3 regions of the Dyella sp. SYSU CM1112 genome follow, and region 2 is predicted to be linked to each of the others. Evidence: predicted binding sites of a transcription regulator. Region 2 holds the regulator's gene; each other region holds the start of a gene.

Region 1 (8,000 bases), on a different contig from region 2:
TTTTCTGCTGCTTTCGAATGTGCAGTCGCTGGGCGACGCGCTGGGACGCAATCAGGTAATCAATGTCTTCCTCAAACCTGATCAAGTGATCAGCAATGCGCAACTGCTCGCCAAGCAGATCGGGCAACATGACGGAGTCAGCCACGTCACCATCAAGTCGCCTCAGCAAGGCATGGATGAGCTGAGCAAGATGCAAGGTTTCTCGGCGGCGTTGCATGCGCTCGACGACAATCCGCTGCCTTATGTACTCGAAGTGCAGCCGCAAGACGGCATTACTGCCGACGCTGCAGACCATCTCGTGGATGACCTTCGCGGCATGCAAGGCGTTGACATGGTGCAGGACAGCGGCACATGGCGGCAACGTCTGGATGCCTTGCTGGCGGTTGGTAATCGCGCCGTCATCATCTTGGGTGGATTGTTCGCGCTGGCGGTGCTGCTGGTAGTTGGCAACACCGTGCGAGTGGATATCACCAGCCGTGCCGAGGAAATCGGCGTATTGAAACTGATCGGTGCCAGTCGTGCCTTCGTGCGTCGCCCTTATCTTTATGCGGGAGTCTGGTACGGATTGTTTAGCGGTGTGCTAGCCGTTGCGCTCGCGTTGGCGATCGAAGCTGCATTGGCTGATCCTGTGGCGCGCCTCAGCCAGGTTTACGGAGGGAAGCTACATGTAGGGGGCTTGCCGCCGTGGCTGCTGCTGGCTGTGCCGGTAGCGGCGGCGCTCCTTGGCTGGTTGGGGGCGCGCCTGGTGAGTGCATGGCAGCTACGCCGAGCGGCGTAACAGGCTGCAACAGGCAGTGAAGCGGTTCGCAACCCTTTGCCGGTATCCTGAGGCACTATAAGCAAATGTGCTACGGGCGCAGGGGGCGCTTGCCGAAGCATGAGCACGGAAGCCACGCTTGATCGGGATGGTGGGGTTTTTGATGAATGCAAGCATCAGTAGCCGAGACCTCAACACAGCGCCGCGCGTGCTGGTGGTAGATGGTTCCAAGGTTGTTCGTCAGCTGATCGCGCGCGTGGTGCAAAAAGAGTGGCCGCAGGCTGAGGTAGTGGGATGCGGCACCGGTGCCGAGGCGCATCAACTGCTGGCTGGCGGTGTGTTCGATTTCATTACCGTCGCACTGCGTTTGCCTGACATGGATGGTTTGGAGCTGGCGCGCTATGTGCGCGAATCTGCACCGCAAATCTATGTCCCGATCGTCGTGGTGTCAGGCGATGTGGACGATCGCCTGCATCGTCGCTCGCTAGGCGAACATGTCACTGATTATTTCGATAAGTCGCTCGGCTTCCAGGCCTTGGCGGAGTTCATTCGAGGATATGTACGTCCCGAAAGTGCTGCTGACGGAGTGGTGCTCTATGTGGAGGACAGCCGAGTCGTTGCGCTTGCCACACGCCGCATGCTGGAGAAGATTGGGCTGACTGTCCGCCACGTTGTGAGCGTGGAGGACGCGTTGACGCTGCTTGAAACAGCGCGCGCGCAGGGTGGGGTAGGTGCAGACGTTGTATTGACTGATGTCAGCCTCAAGGGCGATCTCACCGGTGGTGACCTGTTGCGATTCATCCGTTCGGATTTCAACTATGGCAAGGGAAAATTGCCTGTGCTGGTCATGACGGGTGATGAGAATCCGGAGAACCAGGCTGCCCTGATTCGTGCAGGCGCCAATGACTTGGTGGAAAAACCCGTTGAGGAAAAATTGCTAGTCACCAAACTGTTATTCCAGCTGCGTGTAGCGCAGCATCTGCGCGCCCGCGAGAGTGTAGGCATGTCCTGATGGGCCTCTCGCTCTATCATTCGTGTTCGGGATGGAAGCGGACGGCATCGAACAACATGGATTTCATATTTTACCGATGAACGACGAAGAGCGGATCAAGCTGGAGCCCTCCTGGAAAAGCCGCATTGGCGATTATCTTCAGCGTCCGGAAATGCGCGCGCTATCTGAATTTCTCCGGGCCGAAAAGCATGCCGGCAAAGTGATCTATCCGCCGGGACCTGAAATTTTTAATGCGTTCAAGCACACGCCGTTCGAAGCGGTGCGTGTCGTGATCCTGGGCCAGGATCCATATCACGGCCCCGGCCAGGCCCACGGCCTGTGCTTTTCAGTGAGGCCGGGCGTGCCGCCGCCACCTTCGCTGGTGAACATCTTCAAGGAGATCGAGCGCGACCTTGGCATTCCTGCGCCGGACCATGGGTGTCTTACCCCTTGGGCAGATCGGGGCGTGCTCTTGCTCAACGCCGTGCTTACGGTCGAGCGCGGTCTGCCGGCCTCCCACCAGGGCAAGGGTTGGGAGGGTTTCACCGACGCAGCCATTGATGCGCTTAACCGGGAGCGGGAAGGTCTGGTGTTCATGCTGTGGGGTTCCTACGCCCAACGAAAGGGTCAGTTGATCGATACCCGCCGCCATGCCGTACTCAAGTCAGTGCATCCGTCGCCACTGTCGGCGCATCGTGGGTTTCTTGGCTGTGGGCACTTTTCGGCGGCCAACCGTTATTTGCAGGGCCAGGGGCAAGCTCCCATCGATTGGTCCTTACCGCCGCGAGCCCGGCTGGGTGAGTGTTGAGAGTCCGTGGGCGGCCGAAGCTGTGGTTCCGACCCAGCATTCACTCCCCAAAAGTCATGCTTGAAGCCCCTTGCCCTGGCACCCATGGACATGGACAAGGCCTGGCTATTCGTGTACTATTCGGTACATAAAAGGCGCCGGAACTTGCTGGCACCTTTAGCACTCTAATTACCAGAGTGCTAAGCTCACCCCACTTCAGGAGGTTCCAACATGTCCCAAGCCTTGGTGACGGCCAATTTGCCGGTTCCCAGCGTCGTTGGCAGTCTGGATGCCTACATCTCGGCCGTCCATCGCATCCCTGTGCTCAGCCAAGAGGAAGAGCAGGATCTGTCGCGCCGGTATCACCAAGAAAGCGATCTGGCATCTGCTCGCAAGCTAGTGATGTCGCATCTGCGTTTCGTGGTACACGTGGCGCGCGGGTACAGCGGCTACGGTTTGCAGCTCTCCGATCTCATTCAGGAAGGCAACATCGGCCTGATGAAGGCGGTCAAGCGTTTCGATCCCGACCAGGGCGTACGCCTCGTCAGTTTTGCCGTGCATTGGATTCGCGCCGAAATGCATGAATTCATCCTGCGCAATTGGCGCATCGTCAAGGTCGCGACCACCAAGGCGCAGCGCAAACTGTTCTTCAATCTGCGCAAGAGCAAGAAGCGCCTCGGCTGGATGAACGCCGAAGAAGTGCGCATGGTCGCCAAGGATCTTGGCGTGCCGGAGGCGACGGTGCGCGAGATGGAGTCGCGTCTGTCGGGCCGTGACATCGGCTTCGAAGCACCGGCGGACGCGGAAGAAGATGCCAAGCCGGCACCCGAAGCGTTCCTGGTTGATGAAGGTGCCGATCCTTACGAGAACGTGGCGGATGCCGACCAGTCCGACAATCAGCTCGAGACGCTCTCCGCCGCGCTGCAGAAGCTGGACGAACGTTCGCGCGACATCATCCAGCGCCGTTGGCTGAATGAGGAAAAGGCCACCCTGCAGGATCTGGCTGATGAGTACGGAGTGTCTGCCGAGCGTATCCGCCAGGTCGAGGCCAACGCGATGAAAAAGATGCGCGGTCTGTTCGCGGCCTGAAGCGATACTGACGAGCTTTCCTACGGCCTCCCTCGCGGAGGCCGTTTTGTGTTTAAGTCCCGCGTGGATTGCAACGCCCGGACGCCCATGCCTCACATCCTGGTCATCGAAGACGACGAAATCACCGCACGCGAGATCGTGCTGGAATTGGCTGCGCATGGTATCAGTGCCGATCGCGTGCATAACGGCGCGCAGGGTATGCAGCGCGCCCAAGAGCCGCACTATGACGCTATTACGCTCGACCTCATGCTGCCTGGCATGGATGGTTTGACGCTGGTAAAGCAGCTGCGCGAGTTAGGCATTGCGACGCCGGTCTTAATGATCAGCGCCCTCGGAGACGTGGACGAGCGCGTGCGTGGCCTGCGCGCCGGCGGGGACGATTACCTCACCAAGCCTTTCGCGCCAGACGAAATGGCGGCTCGTATCGAAGTGCTTCTGCGCCGCCATCGGCAGGAGCAGCCTGCGCAGACCAAGCTACGCGTCGCCGAACTCGAACTGGACATGATCAGCCGGACAGCACGACGCGGCAGCCGCGAGTTGACGCTGTTACCCACCGAATACCGGCTGCTGGAATTTCTGATGCGCTATCCCGGACAGGTGCTGACCCGCGCGATGATTTTTGAAAGTGTATGGGGCTTGCGTTTTGATCCCGGTACCAACCTCATCGACGTGCACATTGCACGTCTGCGCCGCAAGGTCGACGGGGAGGGCGAGCCGTCGTTGATCCGTACCGTCCGCGGATCGGGATATCGCCTTGGCTAAGAACCTCTCGATTCACTGGCGTGCCACCACGTCGCGCCTTTTGCTCGGGTACGGGGTGTTTTTCGTTATATGGGGCATGGTCCTGTTGGGTTCTATTTATTGGGAGACCCTGCACTATCTCGAAACGCGTACCGATCTGCAGCTCAAACAGCAGATCAGCTATCTCCGTAGTCTGGATGAAGATCACATGCTTGTTGCGCTGAATGACTACGTCATTCTGGAACGCACGAACTACAACGCATGGGGCCTGTTCGATAAGCATGGCAAATGGCAATACGGCGACATCCAGCAAATGCCGGCAGGCCTGAAGGTGGATTCACCCTCATCGATACGGCTGCCAACTCAAGAAGTTGTTCCGGGGCCGTTTGCACCCCCCACCGCAAAACTTTCGGTCATTGCTGCCCACGTACAAGATGGTCAGGTGCTGGTGCTTGCACATACCACACGCATTGCTGCCCGGGTTGGAGGCATCATCCTGCATGCGTTGTGGTGGGGACTTTCATTCACGCTCGTGCCGGGCCTGATCGGTGGCCTGATCCTCAATCGCGCACCGCGCCGACGCATTCGCCAGATCGAATCGGCTACCCAACCCATCATGCAGGGGGATCTGCGCCAGCGCCTACCGGTCAGTCATCGCGGTGACGAGCTTGATCGGCTCGCGGCCATCGTCAACGACATGCTGGACCAGCTTGAGCGATTGATGGGCGAGGTCAAAGGTGTATGCGACAACATCGCCCATGATCTGCGCACTCCACTCACGCGCCTGCGTTCGCAGCTATATCGGGCCGAGCAGCAAATGAGCGAAGACGACCCTCGTGCTGCGCTGATTGGCCGGTGTGTCAGCGACGTTGATGAAGTGCTTGCGCGATTCCGCGCACTACTGCGCATCTCAGAGCTGGAAGACCGGCGGCGGCGCGAGGGTTTTGTTGCGGTCGATGTTGGGCAGACGCTGCAACACGTGTACGAGCTCTACGCCCCCCTGGCTGAAGATCAGCAGTTGCAGTTCACGTTGCAAGCAGAGCCTGGACTGGTGATACATGCCGATGCCGACTTGTTGTTCGAGGCGATCGGAAATCTGGTCAGCAATGCCATCAAATTCACGCCAAACGGTGGTCAGGTCGCGCTAAGCGCGGTGGGCGTAAGCCCAGAACTTGCGCATATCGAAGTCACGGACAGCGGCCCAGGCATTCCGGAGGAACAGCGCCATGCAGTCTGGCGGCGATTCTATCGAGGGGATAGCGGTCGCAATGGCACAACGGGACATGGTCTTGGCTTGAGCATTGTGGCCGCGATCGCAAAGCTCCATGACTTTGATTTGCGTATCGAAGGCGACCACACCGGCACACGGATGGTGATGACGTGCCGTCTGCTTAACGTCGCGCCATAGCGAATAGGGCTGCCTGCGTCGCCATGACCACGTAGTCAGCGCGCTGCCCTGTGGGGGGATTTGAGGCGTGGGGTGCAACCCTGGATTTTGCAAGCTCGGCCTCTGGTGCTTCAAGAGGACGGGCTTTTGTTTCATTAAAAATCTTTCATGAATTAAACAATCTTCATCGCAGTGAAAGGCGCTGCGATGCAGCGATAAAGAATAATAGCGGCCACTGTTCACGCTAGTTGGAAGCCCCGCATGCTGGGTCTGGTTCGCATCGCATCCGCCTGCCCCTACACCTTCGTTGTCCTAGCGCTATTCATCCCGGTAGTTGGCCTCTTGCGCGTCTTGCGGACGTCTGCCGATACCTTTCCGAACATCGGCGTGGGCGGTCTACGGTTTGCCGGCGCCAAACTGCTGTTCGCACCGGTAGTCTTCGGCGCCGCTCACGACCGCGCGCAGCACGTCACTGATTTGAACTCCATTGCGGGACTTCCCCATGTCGCATAATCCAGCCCCTGTGCAAGTTGCACAAAAACCGCAGCACCTCAAAGCCGTCGGCATAGGCGGCGCAGCGCTTGCGTTGTTCGCTGTTGCGCTTGGCTTGTTCATTCGCTACCACGAGCACCATGAGTTGGTGCAGTGGACCGATGCACAACTCATTCCAAGCGTGCGTCTGGCTCCTGAGATGGATCCCGCCAAGGAACATCTGATAACGCTGCCTGGTCATCTGGAAGCGTGGTACAGCGCGCCTATCCATGCGCGGGTGGGGGGGTATCTGAAAGCTTGGTACAAGGACATCGGTGACAAGGTAAAGGCCGGGGACGTGCTTGCCACCATCGATACCCCTGAACTCGATCAGCAATTGGAACAGGCCAAGGCAGTACTGGTTAAGGCACAGGCGGATGCCAATCTCGCCAATATTACGGCGAAGCGCTGGGAACATTTGCTTACATCCGATTCGGTTTCCAAGCAGGAAGCCGATGAAAAGAGCGGTGAAGCCGAGGCAGCGCAGGCCACCGTGCTAGCCGCCAAAGCTAACGTCGACCGGTTAAATGCTCTGGAAACGTTCAAGAAGATCGTGGCTCCGTTTGACGGCGTGGTCACTGCCCGCCGCACCGATGTGGGTGACTTGATTACCGCCAACAACGAAAGCGGACCGGAGCTTTTCAAGGTGGCCGATACCAGTCGCATGCGCTTGTATGTGCCGGTTCCGGAAGTCGAGGCGAATGGGATCAAGCCTGGAATGAAAGTGACACTTAGCATTCCTGAGCTGCCGGGACGCACATTCCAGGCGACTCTGCTCGGCAGTTCCGATGCGATCAACCAAAATTCCGGCAGTCTGCTGGCGCAATTTGTTGCCGATAATAGCGATGGCGAGCTCAAGCCCGGTGACTACGCCGATGTGCATCTTAGCCTGCCAGTCGATCCGCATATGGTCAGCGTGCCCGCAAGCTCGCTGATTTTCCGCTCCCATGGTCCGCAAGTAGCGGTGCTTGGTCCCGATGGGCGGGCTCATCTGCATGACGTGCACATCGCAGTAGACCTCGGGCAGACCTTGCAGATCGATCAAGGTCTCATTCCTTCCGATCGCGTGATTGAAAATCCGCCTGACTCGCTGATGGATGGAGACAAGGTGCAAGTGGAAACAGACACGAATCAGAATCTGGCCGCGCAAGATACGGAGAAGCACGGGTGAACCGGCATGCTGACCGATGGATTGCTGCACTGGCTGCCACGCTGATACTCGGCGGCTGCTCGCTGGCGCCGGCCTACCATGCGCCGACGTTGCCGCCGATGCCGGCAAGCTTCAAGGAAGGTGATACTGCGTGGAAAGTCGCTGCGCCATCGGATCAGAACGCGCGCGGCAACTGGTGGGCGGTTTACGGTGACAGCACGCTTAACCAGCTGGAGTCAGAGCTTGACGCACAAAATCCCAGTTTGGCCGCTGCGTTGGCCAGGTACGACGTGGCGCGTGCATTCGAGAGCCAGCTCAGCGCGGGATTGTTCCCCCAGCTTAATGCCTTGGCCAGTCCGCTACGTGCGCGTCAGTCGAACAATCGCCCGCTGCGTGGAGCCAATCAGCCAAACGAGTACGACAGCGATACGGTAGGTGTCGAAGCCGACTACGATCTGGATCTCTGGGGAAGAATCCGTAACGAAGTCAGTCAGGGAGGCGCGTTGGCACAGGCATCCCAGGCTGATCTTGCTTCAGCCAAGCTGAGCCTCGAAGCTTCGCTCGCCA
Region 2 (8,000 bases):
CCATGCGGCAGCGCGGCTTGACCTGGTAGCCAGCCAAGCCTGCGCCACGCTCTACCACCTGACGGCTACGCAACGGCAACGCGTGCTACGCCAGTAGTGTAAACAGGCCCCAGGTGAGGCAAGGGGTTAAGCGCCTTTCTGCGTGGCAGTCGTGCTTGCGAAAGCGAGCATCCAGGGTGTGGTGTAGCGCAAAAGCGAAGATGAATACCCCGCTTTCGCGGGTGTGACGGCGCTCTGTGGATTAGCTCCGTGATGAGAGGCGCTGACTGTTTGTGAGCTCGCCAGCAGTCAAGCTGTTTGCGCCCGTTCGAGCATCTTCTTTGCGTGAGCGCGCGTTTCTCGCGTGATTTCCACGCCGCCCAGCATCCGGGCCAGTTCGTCGCGGCGGCCTTCGGTGTTCAGCACTTCAATGCGTGTATGGGTCGAACCGCCGGAAGCGTGCTTGCTTACGCGCAAATGGGCGTGACCTTGCGCCGCCACTTGCGGAAGATGGGTGACGCATAACACCTGGCAACGCGTGCCGAGCGCGCGCAATTTTTGGCCGACTACTTCGGCGACGGCACCACCGATACCGGTATCGACTTCGTCGAAAACCATGCTGCCGATGGTGTCTTTACCCAAGGTGGCGACTTCGATTGCCAGGCTGATGCGGGCCAATTCGCCGCCCGATGCCACTTTGCGCAAAGGGCGAGGTGGTTGGCCAGGGTTGGCGCTGACCAAGAGTTCGCAGCGTTCGCAGCCTTGTGGATCAGGGTCGCTGTGCTCGGTGGGTTCCAGGGTTACTTGCAGCACCCCACCGGCCATGCCGAGATCGCCCATCAATGCGCTGACTTCCTTGCCAAGTCGCCTGGCGGCGGTCTGGCGCGCCTTGCTCAAGGCTTCGGCGGCTTTGTCGTATTCGTGGCGCAACTGATCGCGTTGCGTTGCAAGTCGCTCCAGTATGTCGCCGGCGTTTTCCAGGTCGGTCAGTTCGGTTTGCAGCGCGGCGCGTTTGTCGTCAAGCTCGGCCGCCGGTAAACGATGCTTGCGGGAAAGTTCGTGCAGCCGAGTCAGGTGCATATCGACTTCGGCAAAACGTTCCGGATCAAGATCGACGTCCTGCGCATAGCGACCCATACCGTCCACCGCTTCGTGAAGCTGGATCTGGGCGTTGTCGAGCAGCTCAAGCAGAGGGGCGAGGCGATCATCCAATGCGGATAGCCTGCTTAGTTCGGCGTGGGCACGTCCGAGTGAACTGCGCAACGCGAATTCGCTGTCGCCATCGAGCAGTTCCACGACGCCGGTGATGCCTTCCGTCAGTTTGCTGGCATTGGCTAGGCGACGATGGCTGTTTTCCAGTTCAGCCAGTTCAGCGGGAGGCAGCGCCCATTTTTCCAATTCGGAGAGTTCGTGCCGCAAGAGTTCGAGCCGCTGCTCGCGGTCTTCGCCACCGCTGAGCTGGCGAATGCGCGCACCGAGTTCGCGCCATTGCAGGGCAAGATCGCGGATCTGTTTGACGCGTACGTCGTTGTCGGCATAGGCGTCGAGCAGGTTCAATTGATGTGCGCGCTCAAGCAGGGCCTGGTGCTCATGCTGTCCGTGGATTTCCACCAGCAGCGTGGCAAGTTCGCCCATCTGGCCAATGGTGGCCGGGCGCCCATTGATCCAGGCGCGTGAACTGCCCTCGGCACGGATGACGCGGCGAAGCTGGCAGGCGCTGTCTTCGTCCAATTCTTCGTGCTTGAGCCACGCCTTCGCTTCGGGAAGATCCGCAAGATCGAATTCGGCGACCAGTTCCGCGCGATCGCTACCTGCACGGACGATGCCGCTGTCAGCGCGCGCACCTGCAAGCAACATCAAGGCGTCGACCAGCAAGGACTTGCCTGCGCCGGTCTCTCCGCTGACGACGGTCAAGCCTGGGCCGAAAGTAATGTCGGCTTCTTCGACGACGGCGAGATGGCGGACGTAAAGGGAGGTGAGCATGGCGCAGGGCGGCAGTGGTTCGTGGAATTGTAAGGTGAGGAACGGACGGTGAGTAGCAAGATGACGGGTGATGGGGCGGGGCGGAGCGTTCAAGCTAAATCGTGAGGCGGACTGGCCGATGAGAAGGAGGGCAGAGGGGACCAGTGCTTGGGCTGCCGGTGCCCGGCTCCCCCTTGTCCGGCCCCTTTCTTGCATTCTTTCTCGGCAAACCTTATTTCTTAGCCGTCTCATGGATTGCCACAGCGAATGTCTTCCCACCACGGTCATGAACTCGATATACGCGCACGGCGGCTGCTGAGGACGCTGATCGCGCATTATCTGACCGATGGAGAGCCTGTCGGGTCACGCACGTTATCGCGTTCGTCCGGCCTTGATGTGAGCCCGGCGACGATCCGTAACGTCATGGCTGACCTGGAGGAGGCCGGGCTGATTGCTTCGCCGCATACGTCGGCGGGGCGCATCCCGACTCCGCGCGGCCTGCGATTGTTCGTGGACAGCCTGATTGAACTGCAACCGCTGCCGCGCGACGAGATGGTACGTCTGCAGCGCGAACTGCCCCCAGGACCGACGACGGTACGCGATCTGGTGGGCAATGCCTCGGTGCTGCTGTCTGCGATGACGCATTTCGCGGGGGTGGTAACGGTGCCGCGCCAAACCGATTTTCCCCTGCGCCACATTGATTTTGTAGCTTTGCCAGACGCGCGCGTACTGGTGATCCTGGTGTTTTCCGACAATCAGGTGCAGAACCGCGTGATCCAGCTTGCCAAGTCGTTGGACGGAAAGGAGCTGGAGCAGGCGGCCAATTACATCAACGAGCATTTCGTGGGTTTGCGCGTTGACGATATACGCGCGCACTTGCTGCGTGAATTGCGTGAGGCCAGCAGCGAGCTACATCATTTGCTCTCCAGGGCGGTCGAGTTGGCGGCAGCGTCGTTTGCACCCCAGGACGAAGATGTATTGGTAAGCGGCCAGACCAATTTGATGGCGTACTCGGAACTGGCTGATCTGGATCGGCTGCGCGATCTGTTCGAGGCGTTCCAGAAGAAGAATGAGCTGCTTCAGCTGATGGAGACTTGTGCCAAAGCTCCGGGTGTGCGCTTGTTTATCGGTGAAGAATCGGGTTTTGCTGCGCTGGACGGTTGTAGCGTGGTCACAGCCAGTTATGGGGCGCAGGGACGTTTGTTGGGGGCGGTGGGTGTCATCGGCCCCACCCGGATGGCGTACGAGCGCGTGATTCCCGTGGTGCAGGCCACGGCAGGATTGCTGAGCGAAGCCTTGAATCGCGCCGCTACGGCCTTATAACCGCTGCGGGAGGCGGGTTTACCCGCAAATTTTTCGATTGGTCGGCAGCAATGCCGGCCCAGATGATGTTTGGAGCCATGCATGCATAACAGCGATTCGCCATCGCCGAACGAAACGCCTGTGACGGGCGCGCCTAATCCGCAGAGCGACGAGCTTGAGGCACTCAAGGCCAAGGTGGCCGAGCTGGAAGCGGCCAATAACGAGCTTCGCGAAGTAGTACTGCGTGAAAAGGCCGAGCTGGAAAATCAGCGTCGGCGCTTGCATCGCGACCTGGAACAGGCGCGTCGTTTTGCCAACGAAAAGCTGCTCAATGACTTGCTGCCTGTCTACGATAGCCTGGAGCGCGGCTTGGCGATCGAGGGCGGAGAGATCGCCGCGATGCGTGAAGGCCTCAACCTCACGCTTAAAGAATTGCTGCGTATCGCAGGCAACAACGGGTTGGTTCAGGTGGATCCGATCGATCAACCGCTCGACCCGGAGCGACATCATGCGGTGAGCATGGTCGATGCGCCCGGCAAGGCGCCTGGCACCGTGGTGACGGTGCTGCAAAAAGGCTATGTATTGAACGATCGATTGCTGCGCCCGGCACTGGTGGCCGTGGCCAAGGACGACTGAACGGTACCTGCAATTTCAGTACTGCGGGGTATAGCTGGTATTGAACCACTTTCGCCAGAACCCCATCTGACAAGCATTCGCGGCCGAGGGGCCGCATGCGAGATTCCGGAGCATTGAACATGGGCAAGATCATTGGCATCGACCTGGGCACGACCAACTCGTGTGTGGCCATCATGGATGGCAGTACCACCAAAGTGATCGAAAACGCGGAGGGCGATCGTACGACGCCATCGATCGTTGCGTTCACCAAGGATGGCGAGGTATTGGTCGGCGCCCCCGCTAAGCGTCAGGGCGTGACCAATCCAAAGAACACTTTCTACGCGGTGAAGCGCCTGATCGGTCGCAAGTTCACAGACGCTGAAGTGCAGAAAGACCTTCACATCGTGCCGTACGGCATCGTTGCGCACGATAACGGCGACGCGTGGGTGCAGACGTCCGATGGCAAGAAGATGGCACCGCAGGAGATCTCTGCGAAAGTGCTGATGAAGATGAAGAAGACGGCCGAGGATTACCTTGGCGAGCCGGTAACCGAAGCAGTGATCACCGTGCCGGCTTACTTCAACGATAGCCAGCGCCAGGCAACCAAGGACGCCGGCCGCATTGCGGGTCTGGACGTCAAGCGCATCATCAACGAGCCGACCGCGGCTGCGTTGGCTTATGGTCTGGATAAGAAAGGCGGCGATCGCAAGATCGCGGTGTACGACCTCGGCGGTGGCACGTTCGACGTGTCGATCATCGAAATCGCCGAAGTCGATGGCGAAAAGCAGTTCGAAGTGCTGGCCACCAACGGCGATACCTTCCTGGGTGGTGAGGACTTCGACAAGCGCGTCATCGATTATCTGATCGAAGAGTTCAAGAAGGACCAGGGCATTGACCTGAGCAAGGATCCGTTGGCTTTGCAGCGACTGAAGGATGCGGCCGAGCGTGCCAAGATCGAACTGTCGTCCTCGCATCAGACGGAAGTGAACCTGCCGTACGTCACGGCCGACGCCTCCGGACCGAAGCACCTGAACATCAAGGTGACGCGCGCCAAGCTCGAAGCCCTGGTGGAAGATTTGATTCGTCGCACTATCGAACCGTGCCGTACGGCGCTGAACGATGCGGGCCTGCGCGTTTCCGACGTCAATGAAGTGATTCTGGTCGGTGGCCAGACGCGTATGCCGAAGGTGCAGGAGTCGGTGAAGGATTTCTTCGGCAAGGAGCCGCGCAAGGACGTCAACCCCGACGAAGCGGTTGCTGTCGGCGCGGCCATCCAGGGTGGCGTGCTGGGTGGTTCGGTCAAGGACGTGCTGCTGCTCGATGTGACCCCGCTGTCGCTGGGTATCGAAACGATGGGCGGCGTGATGACCAAGCTGATCGAGAAGAACACCACGGTGCCAACGAAAGCCTCGCAAGTGTTCTCCACGGCCGAAGACAATCAGACCGCTGTGACGGTGCATGTATTGCAAGGTGAGCGTGAGCGCGCCAGCGCGAACAAGTCGCTGGGTAAGTTCGACCTTGCGGGTATCGAGCCCGCTCCGCGCGGCATGCCGCAGGTCGAGGTGACGTTCGACATCGACGCCAACGGCATCCTGCATGTGTCGGCGAAGGACAAGAAAACCGGCAAGGAGCAGCGCATTGAGATCAAGGCCGGCTCCGGTCTGTCGGATGAAGAAATCCAGCGCATGGTCGCGGACGCAGAAGCGAACAAGGAAGAGGACAAGAAGTTCCACGAGCTGGTGGGTACGCGCAACAAGGCCGATCAGTTGGTGCATGCCACGCGCAGTGCGCTCAAGGAGCATGGCGGCAAGGTGCCGGGCGATCAGCTGAGTGCAATCGAGGGCGCGCTGTCCGATCTGGAAAAGGTCAAGGATGGTGATGACAAGGCAGCGATCGAGTCCAAAATCCAGAAGCTGGAACAAGTGGCTCAGTCGTTGTATGCCGCGGCGCAGGGTGGTCAAGCGGATGCAGGAGCACAGCAGCATGGCCCCGGCCCGGGCGGTTCCGCGCAGCCGGACGACGTGGTCGATGCCGAGTTCACCGAAGTGAAGAATGACGGCAAGTCGTCCTGATCATGCGGGAGTTGAACAACGAGCGCCCTGAGGGGCGCTCGTTGCCGTTGGAGGGGAACGATGGACAAGGGGCGGCTAGAAGCCTTCAGTGATGGCGTGCTTGCCATCATCATTACCATCATGGTGCTGGAACTGAAGGTGCCGCATGGCGATGGCTGGGATGTATTGCGAGATCAGTGGCCGGTGTTTCTGAGCTATGTGCTTAGCTTCATCTATGTCGGCATTTACTGGAACAACCACCACCATTTCCTGCATGCTTCCGAAAAGGTCAGCGGCAGTGTGCTCTGGGCCAATCTGCATCTGCTGTTCTGGCTGTCGCTAATGCCGGTTACCACCGGATGGATGGGCGAGAACCACTTTGCCCGGCTTCCCGTGGCAGTCTATGGTTTCGTGCTGCTGATGTGCGCCATGGCCTGGATGCCGTTGCAGTACACCCTGATCCAGGCCAACGGCGGCAAATCTTCTCTGTTGGCCCAGGCAGTAGGCGGTGACTGGAAAGGTAAGCTCGCCGTCGCCATTTACTTGAGTGGCATCCTGCTGGCGTTCGTGGCGCCGTGGGTGTCGTGTTTACTTTATGCCACGGTGGCTGCGATCTGGTTCATTCCCGATCGGCGCATCGAATCGCGGATCAAGCAATGAGCAAGCGTGATTATTACGAAATCCTGGGTGTCGAACGTTCGGTCAGCGAAGCGGACCTGAAAAAATCTTTTCGTCGACTGGCGATGAAATACCATCCGGATCGTTGTCCGGATGATCCGCATGCCCAGGAGAAGTTCAAAGAGGCCAAGGAGGCCTACGACGTTCTGTCTGATCCACAGAAGCGCTCGATGTACGATCAATATGGCCATGCCGCTTTCGAAGGGGGTATGGGCGGTGGCCGAGGCGGAGCAGGCTTCGGCGACATGGGCGATATTTTCGGGGATATTTTCGGCGATATCTTTGGTGGCGGGCGCGCACGTTCGCGCCGGGGCGCGGATCTGCGCTACATCATGGAACTGGATCTCGAAGAGGCTGTGTTCGGGATCGAAAAGAAATTCGATGTTCCGACCCAGGTCAATTGCCATCATTGCAATGGCAGTGGCTCGGAAGACGGCAAGACGGTGCAGTGCCGAACCTGTCACGGTCATGGCCGGGTGCGCATGCAGAATGGCATCTTCTCGATTCAGCAGACCTGTCCGCATTGTGGCGGCAGTGGTCGCATGGTCGAAAAGCCTTGCAAGGAGTGCCATGGCGAGGGGCGTCTCGAAGAAACCCGCACTTTATCGGTACGCATTCCTGCCGGTGTCGACAACGGCGATCGTATTCGCTTGGCGGGGCAGGGCGAGGCAGGGCCAGCCGGCACCGAAGCGGGCGATCTTTATGTGGAAGTGCGCGTGCGCGAACACGCCATTTTCCAGCGCGATGGCAATCATCTGTACTGCGAAGTGCCGATCCGTATTTCGCAGGCAGCGCTTGGCGCCGAGCTCGAAGTACCGACATTGGATGGTGAAGTATCCATCACCATCCCACCGGAAACGCAGACGGGACAGCAGTTCACGTTGCGCGGGCGCGGCGTCAAGTCGGTGCGTGGCGGGCGCACGGGTGACTTGATCTGTCGGGTCGTGGTGGAGACGCCGGTACGTCTGACGCGTGAGCAGCGCGAGTTGATGGAAAAATTGGAAGCGACGTTCGAAGAGGACGACCGGCATACACCGCGCGCGAAGACATGGGTGGATGGCGTCAGGCAGTTCTGGTCGCGAGTGACATCCTGAATCTGCATTTCGATCAAGCGAAACGAACCAGAAATCGAGGATAGTCGCGTGGCCTTACCTATTCGTCTTGCCATCCATGGTGCGTCCGGTCGTATGGGGCGAGCACTGCTCGCGCTGGTACACGAAGACCAGCGATTCGAACTCGTCCAGGCTTTGGTTTCTGCTGGATCGGTACACGTTGACATGGCGGTATTTAGCGGGCCAGCGAACTCACTGCGTTACTCCGCCAAATGGGGCGATGCCGCAGTGGATGCCGTTGTCGATTTCAGTGGCCCGGATGGACTGGCCTCCGCCCTTGCTTATTGCGTGGCGCATGATG
Region 3 (8,000 bases), on a different contig from region 2:
AGCAGGCTGGCGGTATCCTGCGCGAACGCTTGCACGCCAACCATCAGGACAAATAAAACGAACAGCACTTTGGCGGCGACACGGCCGTTACGAAGCGAACGCATTCCAACTCCAGCGTATTGAGATCGCGCGGGGCGAATGATGGGAATTATGACCCAGCCCGCGACAGATGCCGGAGTGGGGGTTATTCAGGCTTTTTCGACAGCGTCGATAGCTGAAGGTGCAGCCACGCGTGGCTTCAGCATACCGGTGGTCAGTGCGACGCCGAATAGGATCACCACGCAGCCGCCGGCCATCGCGAGGGTGACTGCTTCGTTCAAGAACATGGCTCCCCAGATCACGCCGAAGACCGGGATCAGATACAGCACGGCCATCGCACGGGTCGAACCGACGCGCGCGAGCAGCCGGTAAAACAGCGCGTACGCGAGCGTGGTGCAACCTGCGGCCAAGCCGAACATGGCGACCCAGGCTTGCGGTGTGGGTGCCTTGGCCGGCCACAACCAGATCGTGAAAGGCAGCAGCATGATGGCGGAGGCGATCTGACTGCCGATAGCGACGGTCATTGGCGCCACGCTCTGGACACGTCGATGGCTGTAATGCGCGCCGAAGGTGTAGCAAACGTTTGCCCCGACACAGGCAGCCATTGCCCAGCCGATGGCGCCGCCACCATGTCCAAAACCCATGGTGCCGCCGATCAGCCATGCCACGCCGGCCATGCCGACGATCAAGCCCATGGCGCGCGTGGTGCCCAAGCGTTCTCCCAGCCAAAGCCAGCCGGATGCCGCCACCAATAGCGGCGCAATCGCGTCGAAAATGGCCGAAAGCCCGGCAGGAAGACTCTGCGCCGCATAGGAAAACAACACGAACGGTAATGCGGAATTCGCCAGGCCGATCAAGCTGATCGAACGCCAATTCGCGCGCAGCTCCATCCTGCGTTCGCGTGAGGCCAGCCATGGCAGTGAGCAGATCGCGGCACCGATGGCGCGCACGCCCGCGAGGGCCATACCACCGAACTGCGCGGCACCCATGCGCATGAACAGGAACGACGCTCCCCATAGGGCGCCAAGCAACAGCAGTGCGGCGAGATCGGACTTTTTCATGGCGAAGGTCGGAATGGGAGCCTATAAACAAGCGTAAGGCGACGCAGTGACAGAACCTGTCAGCAGCTTTGAGCAACCGCTGCGGCGCATGATTAAGCGCCGTGGCGTGTGCTTGCGTCCTGGCCGAACAGCACCCGTCGTTCTTCTTCTGATATCGCTTGTTTAGGGGCATACACATTCTCGACACCTGCGTAGGTGCGCTTTGTGGCCGGCCGCGTTGCGATGTCTTCAAACCACCGCTTGAGATGGGGGAAAGCGGCCAGCTCCTGTCCATGTACTTCGTGCGGAACGATCCAGGGGTAACAGGCGATGTCAGCAATCGAAAAGTCGCCCGCCATGAAAGGGCGATCCGTCAGCTGCCGGTCAAGCACGCCATACAGGCGCGCGGTCTCGCGGGTGTAGCGGTCGATGGCGTACGGCACCTTTTCCGGCGCGTAGACGTTGAAGTGGCCGATCTGCCCGGCCATCGGGCCCAGGCCGCCTACCTGCCAGAATAACCACTGCAACACCTCGGCACGGCCGCGCGGGTTGCGTGGCAGCAGATGACCGGTCTTCTCGGCGAGATAAAGCAGGATGGCCCCCGACTCGAACAGCGAAATGGGGGAATCGCCATCAACGGGTGCGTGGTCAACGATCGCCGGGATCTTGTTATTGGGTGAAATGGCGAGGAAGGCAGGCTGGAATTGCTCGCCTTTGCTGAGACTTACCGGGATCTCACGGTAAGCCAGCCCGATCTCTTCCAGGAGCAGTTTGATCTTGAGTCCATTGGGTGTCGGGGCAAAGTAAAGGTCGATCATGGTCCGTGTCTCGCTTTGATAATGTCGCCATCCTAGGCGCTATCGGACTAGAGCCACATTGTGAGACATGCCTGATGTGATGCCTGCCCTTAAAAGGGGAAACAGCCTACCGCTCACCTGCGGATCGCACCCAGTCCAGATAAGCCGTGTGCCCGTATTCGACCGGTACGGCAACCAGTTCGGGCAGTTCATAGGGATGCAAGGCTAGAACGCGTTCTTTCAAGGCTTCGAAGCGGGCGACCGTGGTCTTGATGATCAGCAGTTCTTCGGCATCTGTGGTGACATCGCCTTTCCAGCGATAGGTCGATTGAATGCCGGGAATGCGATTGACACAGGCGGCGAGCGATTCGTCCACCACCGACTCGGCCAAGTGCTGCGCACTGGCGGCATCTGGACAGGTGCAGTAGCAGAGCAGAACCGTTTCGGAGGTGGACATGAGACCTCGTCAGGTGGACGTTTCTTTGCGGGACATGAGGCCGTAGTTGCTGAATTTTTCCAACACCTGTGTCACCTCGGTGTCGTTGAGCAACGCCGGTTTGCCGACCTGCAGCGCCAATGCATACTGGCGGGCCAGTGTTTCCACTTCCACGGCTCGCCACATCGCTTGTTCCAGCGTCGCGCCTGCCGCGATCATCCCATGGTTGGCGAGCAAGCAAGCCAGGCGTCCGTGCAATGCCTGTACGACGGCATCGGACAGCTCCTGTGTGCCGTAGGTGTAGTAGCCGGCGCAACGGATCGAATCGCCGCCGCTGACCGCGATCATGTAATGGGCTGCCGGGATATCCATGCGGCACATTGCCAGCGCAGTGCTATAGGGCGGATGGGCATGCACCACGGCATGCACGTCCGGGCGTGCGGCATAGATGTCCCGGTGGAAACGCCACTCACTGGACGGGCGTAGCCCTTCCGCGTGGCGTCCATCCATCGCTACCTGCACCACGGACGCGGGTGTGATCTCTTCGTAGGGCGTGCCGCTGGGGGTGATCAGGAATCCGTCGCCATGGCGCACGCTAAGGTTGCCGGAGGTGCCTTGGCTCAGGCCTGAGGGGGTCAGCTTCAGGCCGTAGCTGACAATCTGCTCGCGTAATGTCTGGTCCCTGCTCACTGCCTGGGTACTCATCTGCGTGATGTGGAAAGCGGGCATCGTCAGCGTTTTGGTCGTCGGTGTCGATCCTTTCCGAATTATCAAACCACGTCGTTTCATTGACGGCCCTTGAAAGCCCTGCCGCTTCCCCCATTAAAACTCGCACGACCCATCCGGCCCCTCTTGCAGGGGTTTTTTTGGTGACTAGAATTGGCACTCACGTACTCCGAGTGCTAACAGCGGTCACCAAGGCCGGCCCGGGGTCATCCACTTTTCAACCCAAGCCATAGCTGGAGTTCATCCCATGAGCAAACTGCGTCCGCTGCACGATCGCGTCATCGTCAAGCGCCTGGAAGAGGAGCGTGTCTCCGCCGGCGGCATCGTCATCCCCGATAGCGCTACCGAAAAGCAGACCCGCGGCAAAGTCATCGCCGCCGGCGAAGGCCGCATCCTGGAAGACGGCAAGGTCCGTCCGATGTCGGTCAAGGCCGGTGAAGTCGTGCTGTTCGGCAAGTATGCCGGCCAGGAAATCAAGATCGACGGCGAAGAGCTGGTCTTCCTGAAGGAAGACGACATCGTCGCGGTGATCGAAGGCTGATTGCCTCTCCCGCCTCTCTTGGCATCCCCATAACTGAATTTGAAGGAATACACCCATGGCAGCTAAAGAAGTCCGCTTCAGTGAAGACGCGCGCTCGCGCATCCTCAAGGGCGTGAATACCCTGGCCAACGCGGTCAAGGTCACGCTGGGCCCGAAGGGCCGCAACGTCGTGCTCCAGAAGAGCTTCGGCGCCCCCACCGTCACCAAGGACGGCGTGTCCGTCGCCAAGGAAATCGAGCTGGCCGATCCGTACGAGAACATGGGCGCCCAGATCGTCAAGGAAGCCGCTTCCAAGACCTCGGATAACGCAGGCGACGGCACCACCACCGCGACCGTGTTGGCCCAGGCGTTCATCCGCGAGGGCATGAAGGCCGTCGCCGCCGGCATCAATCCGATGGATCTGAAGCGCGGCATCGACAAGGCAGTAATCGCCGCTGTCGAAGAGTTGAAGAAGCTCTCCAAGCCGACGGCTGACGACAAGGCCATCGCCCAGGTCGGTACCATCTCCGCCAATTCCGATGTCGCCATCGGCGACATCATTGCCACGGCCATGAAGAAGGTCGGCAAGGAAGGCGTGATCACCGTCGAGGAGGGCTCGGGCCTCGAGAACGAGCTGGACGTGGTGGAAGGCATGCAGTTCGATCGCGGCTATCTCTCCCCGTACTTCATCAACAACCAGCAGAGCCAACAGGTCGAGCTGGAAGACCCGTTCATCCTGCTGTACGACAAGAAGATCTCCAATGTGCGTGAGCTGTTGCCGATCCTCGAAGGCGTGGCCAAGGCCGGCAAGCCGCTGCTGATCGTCGCCGAGGAAGTGGAAGGCGAAGCGCTGGCCACCCTGGTGGTCAACACCATCCGCGGCATCGTCAAGGTTGCCGCCGTGAAGGCGCCGGGCTTCGGTGACCGCCGCAAGGCGATGCTGGAAGACATGGCCATCCTCACCAACGGCCAGGTCATCTCCGAAGAAGTGGGTCTGCAGCTTGAGAAGGCCACCATCCAGGATCTGGGTCGCGCCAAGAAGGTTGTGGTGACCAAGGAAAACACTACCCTGATCGACGGTGCCGGCGAAGCGGAGAAGATCCAGTCGCGCATCAAGCAGATCAAGGCGCAGATCGAGGAGACCTCCTCCGACTACGACCGCGAGAAGCTGCAGGAGCGCGTGGCCAAGCTGGCCGGCGGCGTTGCGGTGATCAAGGTCGGTGCCGCCACCGAAGTCGAAATGAAGGAAAAGAAGGCCCGCGTCGAAGACGCCCTGCACGCCACTCGTGCGGCTGTCGAAGAAGGTGTGGTTCCCGGCGGTGGCGTGGCGCTGATCCGCGCGCTCAAGGCCGTTGACAACCTGAAGGGTGACAACGAAGACCAGAACCTCGGCATCGCCATCACGCGTCGTGCGCTGGAAGCTCCGCTGCGCGAAATCGTGTTCAACGCTGGCGCCGAGCCGTCCGTGATCGTCAACCAGGTCAAGGAAGGCAGTGGCAACTACGGCTACAACGCGGCCACCGGCGAGTTCGGCGACATGGTCGAAATGGGCATCCTGGATCCGACCAAGGTGACTCGTTCTGCGCTGCAGTACGCCTCTTCCGTGGCGGGTCTGGCTATTACCACCGAAGCCATGGTGGCCGAGCTGCCGAAGAAGGAAGAGCACAACCATGCGCCGGCTGGCGGCATGGGTGGCATGGGCGGTATGGACTTCTAAGTCCTGCGCTTTTGCGTAATGTCAAAAGGCCGCGCAACAGGCTGTGCCAACGCTCCAACCTGATGCAGCCAAAGTGGCGTGATTGACAGGCAATGCCCTCGGAACCCCGAGGGCATTGTTGTTATGGGCCATGTGATCGCGAAGGGTGCAGCCAAAGCACACTGTTTCCGTTGTATCTGGAGGACTTGATCCCTGCTGATCATGCCCTTCGAGTAATCCAGGCCTTCGTCGACAAGCTGGACATGAGCGCTCTGGGTTTTTGTCCGCAGTCAGGCTATCAGCACGGGCCGTCCCGGCGATGGCTCAAGCAATCTGCTCAAGCTGCACCTGTATCAACTGCCTGGAGCAGGCGCGTCATCGCGTTGTCTGCCAGTGAGTTCGCTACTGCGCTGCCGGCAATCGGTGGACTGGCCGGCAACTTCTTCGCCGCCTGCTAATGGAATAGGCGGATATGAAGGTAGGCATCCGTTTCGATCTGGCAGAGAATTTTATTTTCATGATTCTCATCCACCGGAACGCCGTCGATAGAAATAAGCTTCTTCACGAACAACATATAAGGAATGGCGTGCTCTCCGAACGTCTTGATGACGAACTCGCTATTGTTGATTGCTTGCCGACTCGTGACGAAGTTGAAGATGCCTTGCGGATAAGTGCCGTTCAAAAAATCAAATGGCTGATTCTCCGGAGTAAAACTCTCGATCCTGAAAGTCGCTTCGGCGGCGCTGAGAGAGAAGCGGCAGCCCTCGTCCAAGGTAATGGTATTGAAGTGCATCTCGGCGCACACGTTGCCGCCGGCATAGATGCTTGATCCGCCGCTGCACATAAGAGACTCACCGTACAGCGAAGCTTCCGCGTCATCTTGCAAATAAAGTTGCGCTTCAAACAATTTCATTCCGCCGCTGGATTTAAGCAATAACCTCGACTGCTCGCTCAAGACGATCGAGCCGCCCGTTCCAAGCCAGTCGTATGCCGTGATGGAAACACTCGCGTTGCCAGATAGAGAGCTTCCATTGACGGGTCCCTCAAATTCATTGCATTCGATATCGACTAAACCACCGTCCTGCACCGTCAGGATCATGGATGCTGACGGCATATCATTGGGTTTGATCTCTATGGACGGCGTATTGCTGGTCGTGAAGGATCCCGTGTCCTGTATTTTCAGCGACAGAGGCGCAAGGACCATCAAATTTGCCGTATCGAGGATCTGGAAACTGGAATCACCCGATACCGTTATGGCTATTTGAGCGGACGGAATACCCGGGTCAGCCGCCAGATCAAAAGTTGGGGATAATGCCTGTCCCGTGTAGGCGCCGTTATAGACGAGCGTACCGTTTTTCAGGGTCATGGCTGTTTCATCAGCTGCCGGTAGGCCGGTATTTTGCCAACCCCACAGAGTGATTCCGTCAGCGAGAATATCCGCATCAGTAACCTGCAGTGTCAAAGTCTGCAATGGAGCATCCAGCACGAAGCTTGTGCCAAGATCTTTGTTGAAGCTGTCCGCCGCGCCGGTCAAGGTGCGGGTAGGTCCGTTATAGACTTGATTGGCACTCGGATCCCACCGAAACGCTGAAGCCGCCATCGTCCTCTCCCACTCAATCTGCTTCCCCCGGATTGCTCTTCAGAATAATCCTCCACGCTTGCTGCTCGATTTTGGACAAGCTCCCAAATAGTTTGCGAAGCAGAACGTTTCCGACCTGAGCTGACTACGCGCTCATCGGCGCTGACGCGACCATGGGTCTTCAAAAAATCGCAAGTTTCCTGCAACAAAAAAACTCCGCTTACGCGGAGCTTTTTATGCGGCACTAAACCGAGGTAGGGCTGTTTTAGCGATGAACGCCCATGATTGCTGCTGGAACGTCTTCCTGTTCGGCTTCCTGTTTCGCTACGGCAGAATTGGGAGGCAACAGGCTGGCTGGCAGCAACTTGTCCAGTTTGCCCTTCATACGCAGGACGGCGACACTTGCCATGTCCTTATCGAACTGCTGCTGTTGCGCGTCGAGGGAGACCGGTGACGCACCGGGCGCGCGAGTCAATTTCGCGAGGGAGGGAGCCAGTACCTGCGTGAGCGCAAAGTACGCATTGTCGTGAATGCCTGCGCGTTCGAGCAGAAGGCCCGGCAACATCCACGAAGCCATCTCCATGCGCTGTGGCTGGCCGGGATTGCGCGGATCGATCAATAGCCATGTGCCTGGCTCGCCAAGCATGTCCTGCCCGTCCACGAAGCCGGTTTCACGATAAGCCGCGGTAAGCCCGGGCAGATGGTCGCCATAGAACAGCAGCAAGGTCGGGCGGCTGCGTTTGGCAAGCAAAGTCGCCAGGCGTCCGAGTTCTTCATCTGCATGCTGCATATGATAGAGGTAGTTTTGCACCTCCACCTTGTCCCTGGCATCGACCACCGACGGAACAGGAATCGCATCGCGCGCGGCGGGGTCCTTGGGGGTCACATCGTAAGGACCGTGTGCCTCCAGGCTGATGGCGAACAGGAATTGCGGCGGACCGGAATCTTTCAGCTGCGCCATGATCTCGTCAGTCATGGCACTGTCGGCCATGTACTTGCCATCCATCGGGGTGTCGTGGGGGAAGCTTGACTGCGAGACGAAGCGATCGAACCCCAGCGCCTTGAACGCAGTATTGCGATTCCAGAAACTTGGATCGTTGCCATGAATGGCGACGGTTTCATAACCATGCGCACGCAGCGTGCGCACCATGCTCGGCACGACTTTGT

The links. Region 2 encodes HrcA, which represses chaperone genes, less so after heat shock. Its sites were predicted from a motif close to TTNGCACTCNNNNNNNNNGAGTGCNAA; they were not measured.
Region 1: a site for HrcA is predicted at 2,713-2,739, ahead of rpoH (RNA polymerase sigma factor RpoH). Genes of this name have one in related genera too.
Region 3: a site for HrcA is predicted at 3,192-3,218, ahead of AC4HNJ_RS11805 (co-chaperone GroES). Genes of this name have one in related genera too.

What each region holds. Positions count from the first base shown of each region.
Region 1 is NZ_JBZEGI010000002.1:411,654-419,653, reverse strand. Features, by position in the region: gene ftsX (permease-like cell division protein FtsX) at 1-778, shown strand, start outside; gene AC4HNJ_RS04900 (response regulator) at 921-1,769, shown strand; gene ung (uracil-DNA glycosylase) at 1,846-2,556, shown strand; gene rpoH (RNA polymerase sigma factor RpoH) at 2,767-3,624, shown strand; gene AC4HNJ_RS04885 (response regulator transcription factor) at 3,712-4,386, shown strand; gene AC4HNJ_RS04880 (sensor histidine kinase) at 4,379-5,773, shown strand; gene AC4HNJ_RS04875 (hypothetical protein) at 6,014-6,265, shown strand; gene AC4HNJ_RS04870 (efflux RND transporter periplasmic adaptor subunit) at 6,255-7,454, shown strand; gene AC4HNJ_RS04865 (efflux transporter outer membrane subunit) at 7,451-8,000, shown strand, end outside.
Region 2 is NZ_JBZEGI010000016.1:7,826-15,825, reverse strand. Features, by position in the region: gene AC4HNJ_RS18330 (hypothetical protein) at 1-97, shown strand, start outside; gene recN (DNA repair protein RecN) at 289-1,962, opposite strand; gene hrcA (heat-inducible transcriptional repressor HrcA) at 2,209-3,264, shown strand; gene grpE (nucleotide exchange factor GrpE) at 3,346-3,879, shown strand; gene dnaK (molecular chaperone DnaK) at 3,999-5,930, shown strand; gene AC4HNJ_RS18305 (TMEM175 family protein) at 5,991-6,569, shown strand; gene dnaJ (molecular chaperone DnaJ) at 6,566-7,681, shown strand; gene dapB (4-hydroxy-tetrahydrodipicolinate reductase) at 7,730-8,000, shown strand, end outside.
Region 3 is NZ_JBZEGI010000007.1:73,272-81,271, reverse strand. Features, by position in the region: gene AC4HNJ_RS11830 (protein-disulfide reductase DsbD family protein) at 1-104, opposite strand, end outside; gene AC4HNJ_RS11825 (DMT family transporter) at 189-1,100, opposite strand; gene AC4HNJ_RS11820 (glutathione binding-like protein) at 1,193-1,897, opposite strand; gene cutA (divalent-cation tolerance protein CutA) at 2,004-2,333, opposite strand; gene AC4HNJ_RS11810 (class II aldolase/adducin family protein) at 2,343-3,041, opposite strand; gene AC4HNJ_RS11805 (co-chaperone GroES) at 3,286-3,579, shown strand; gene groL (chaperonin GroEL) at 3,635-5,275, shown strand; gene AC4HNJ_RS11795 (hypothetical protein) at 5,709-6,854, opposite strand; gene AC4HNJ_RS11790 (LTA synthase family protein) at 7,099-8,000, opposite strand, start outside.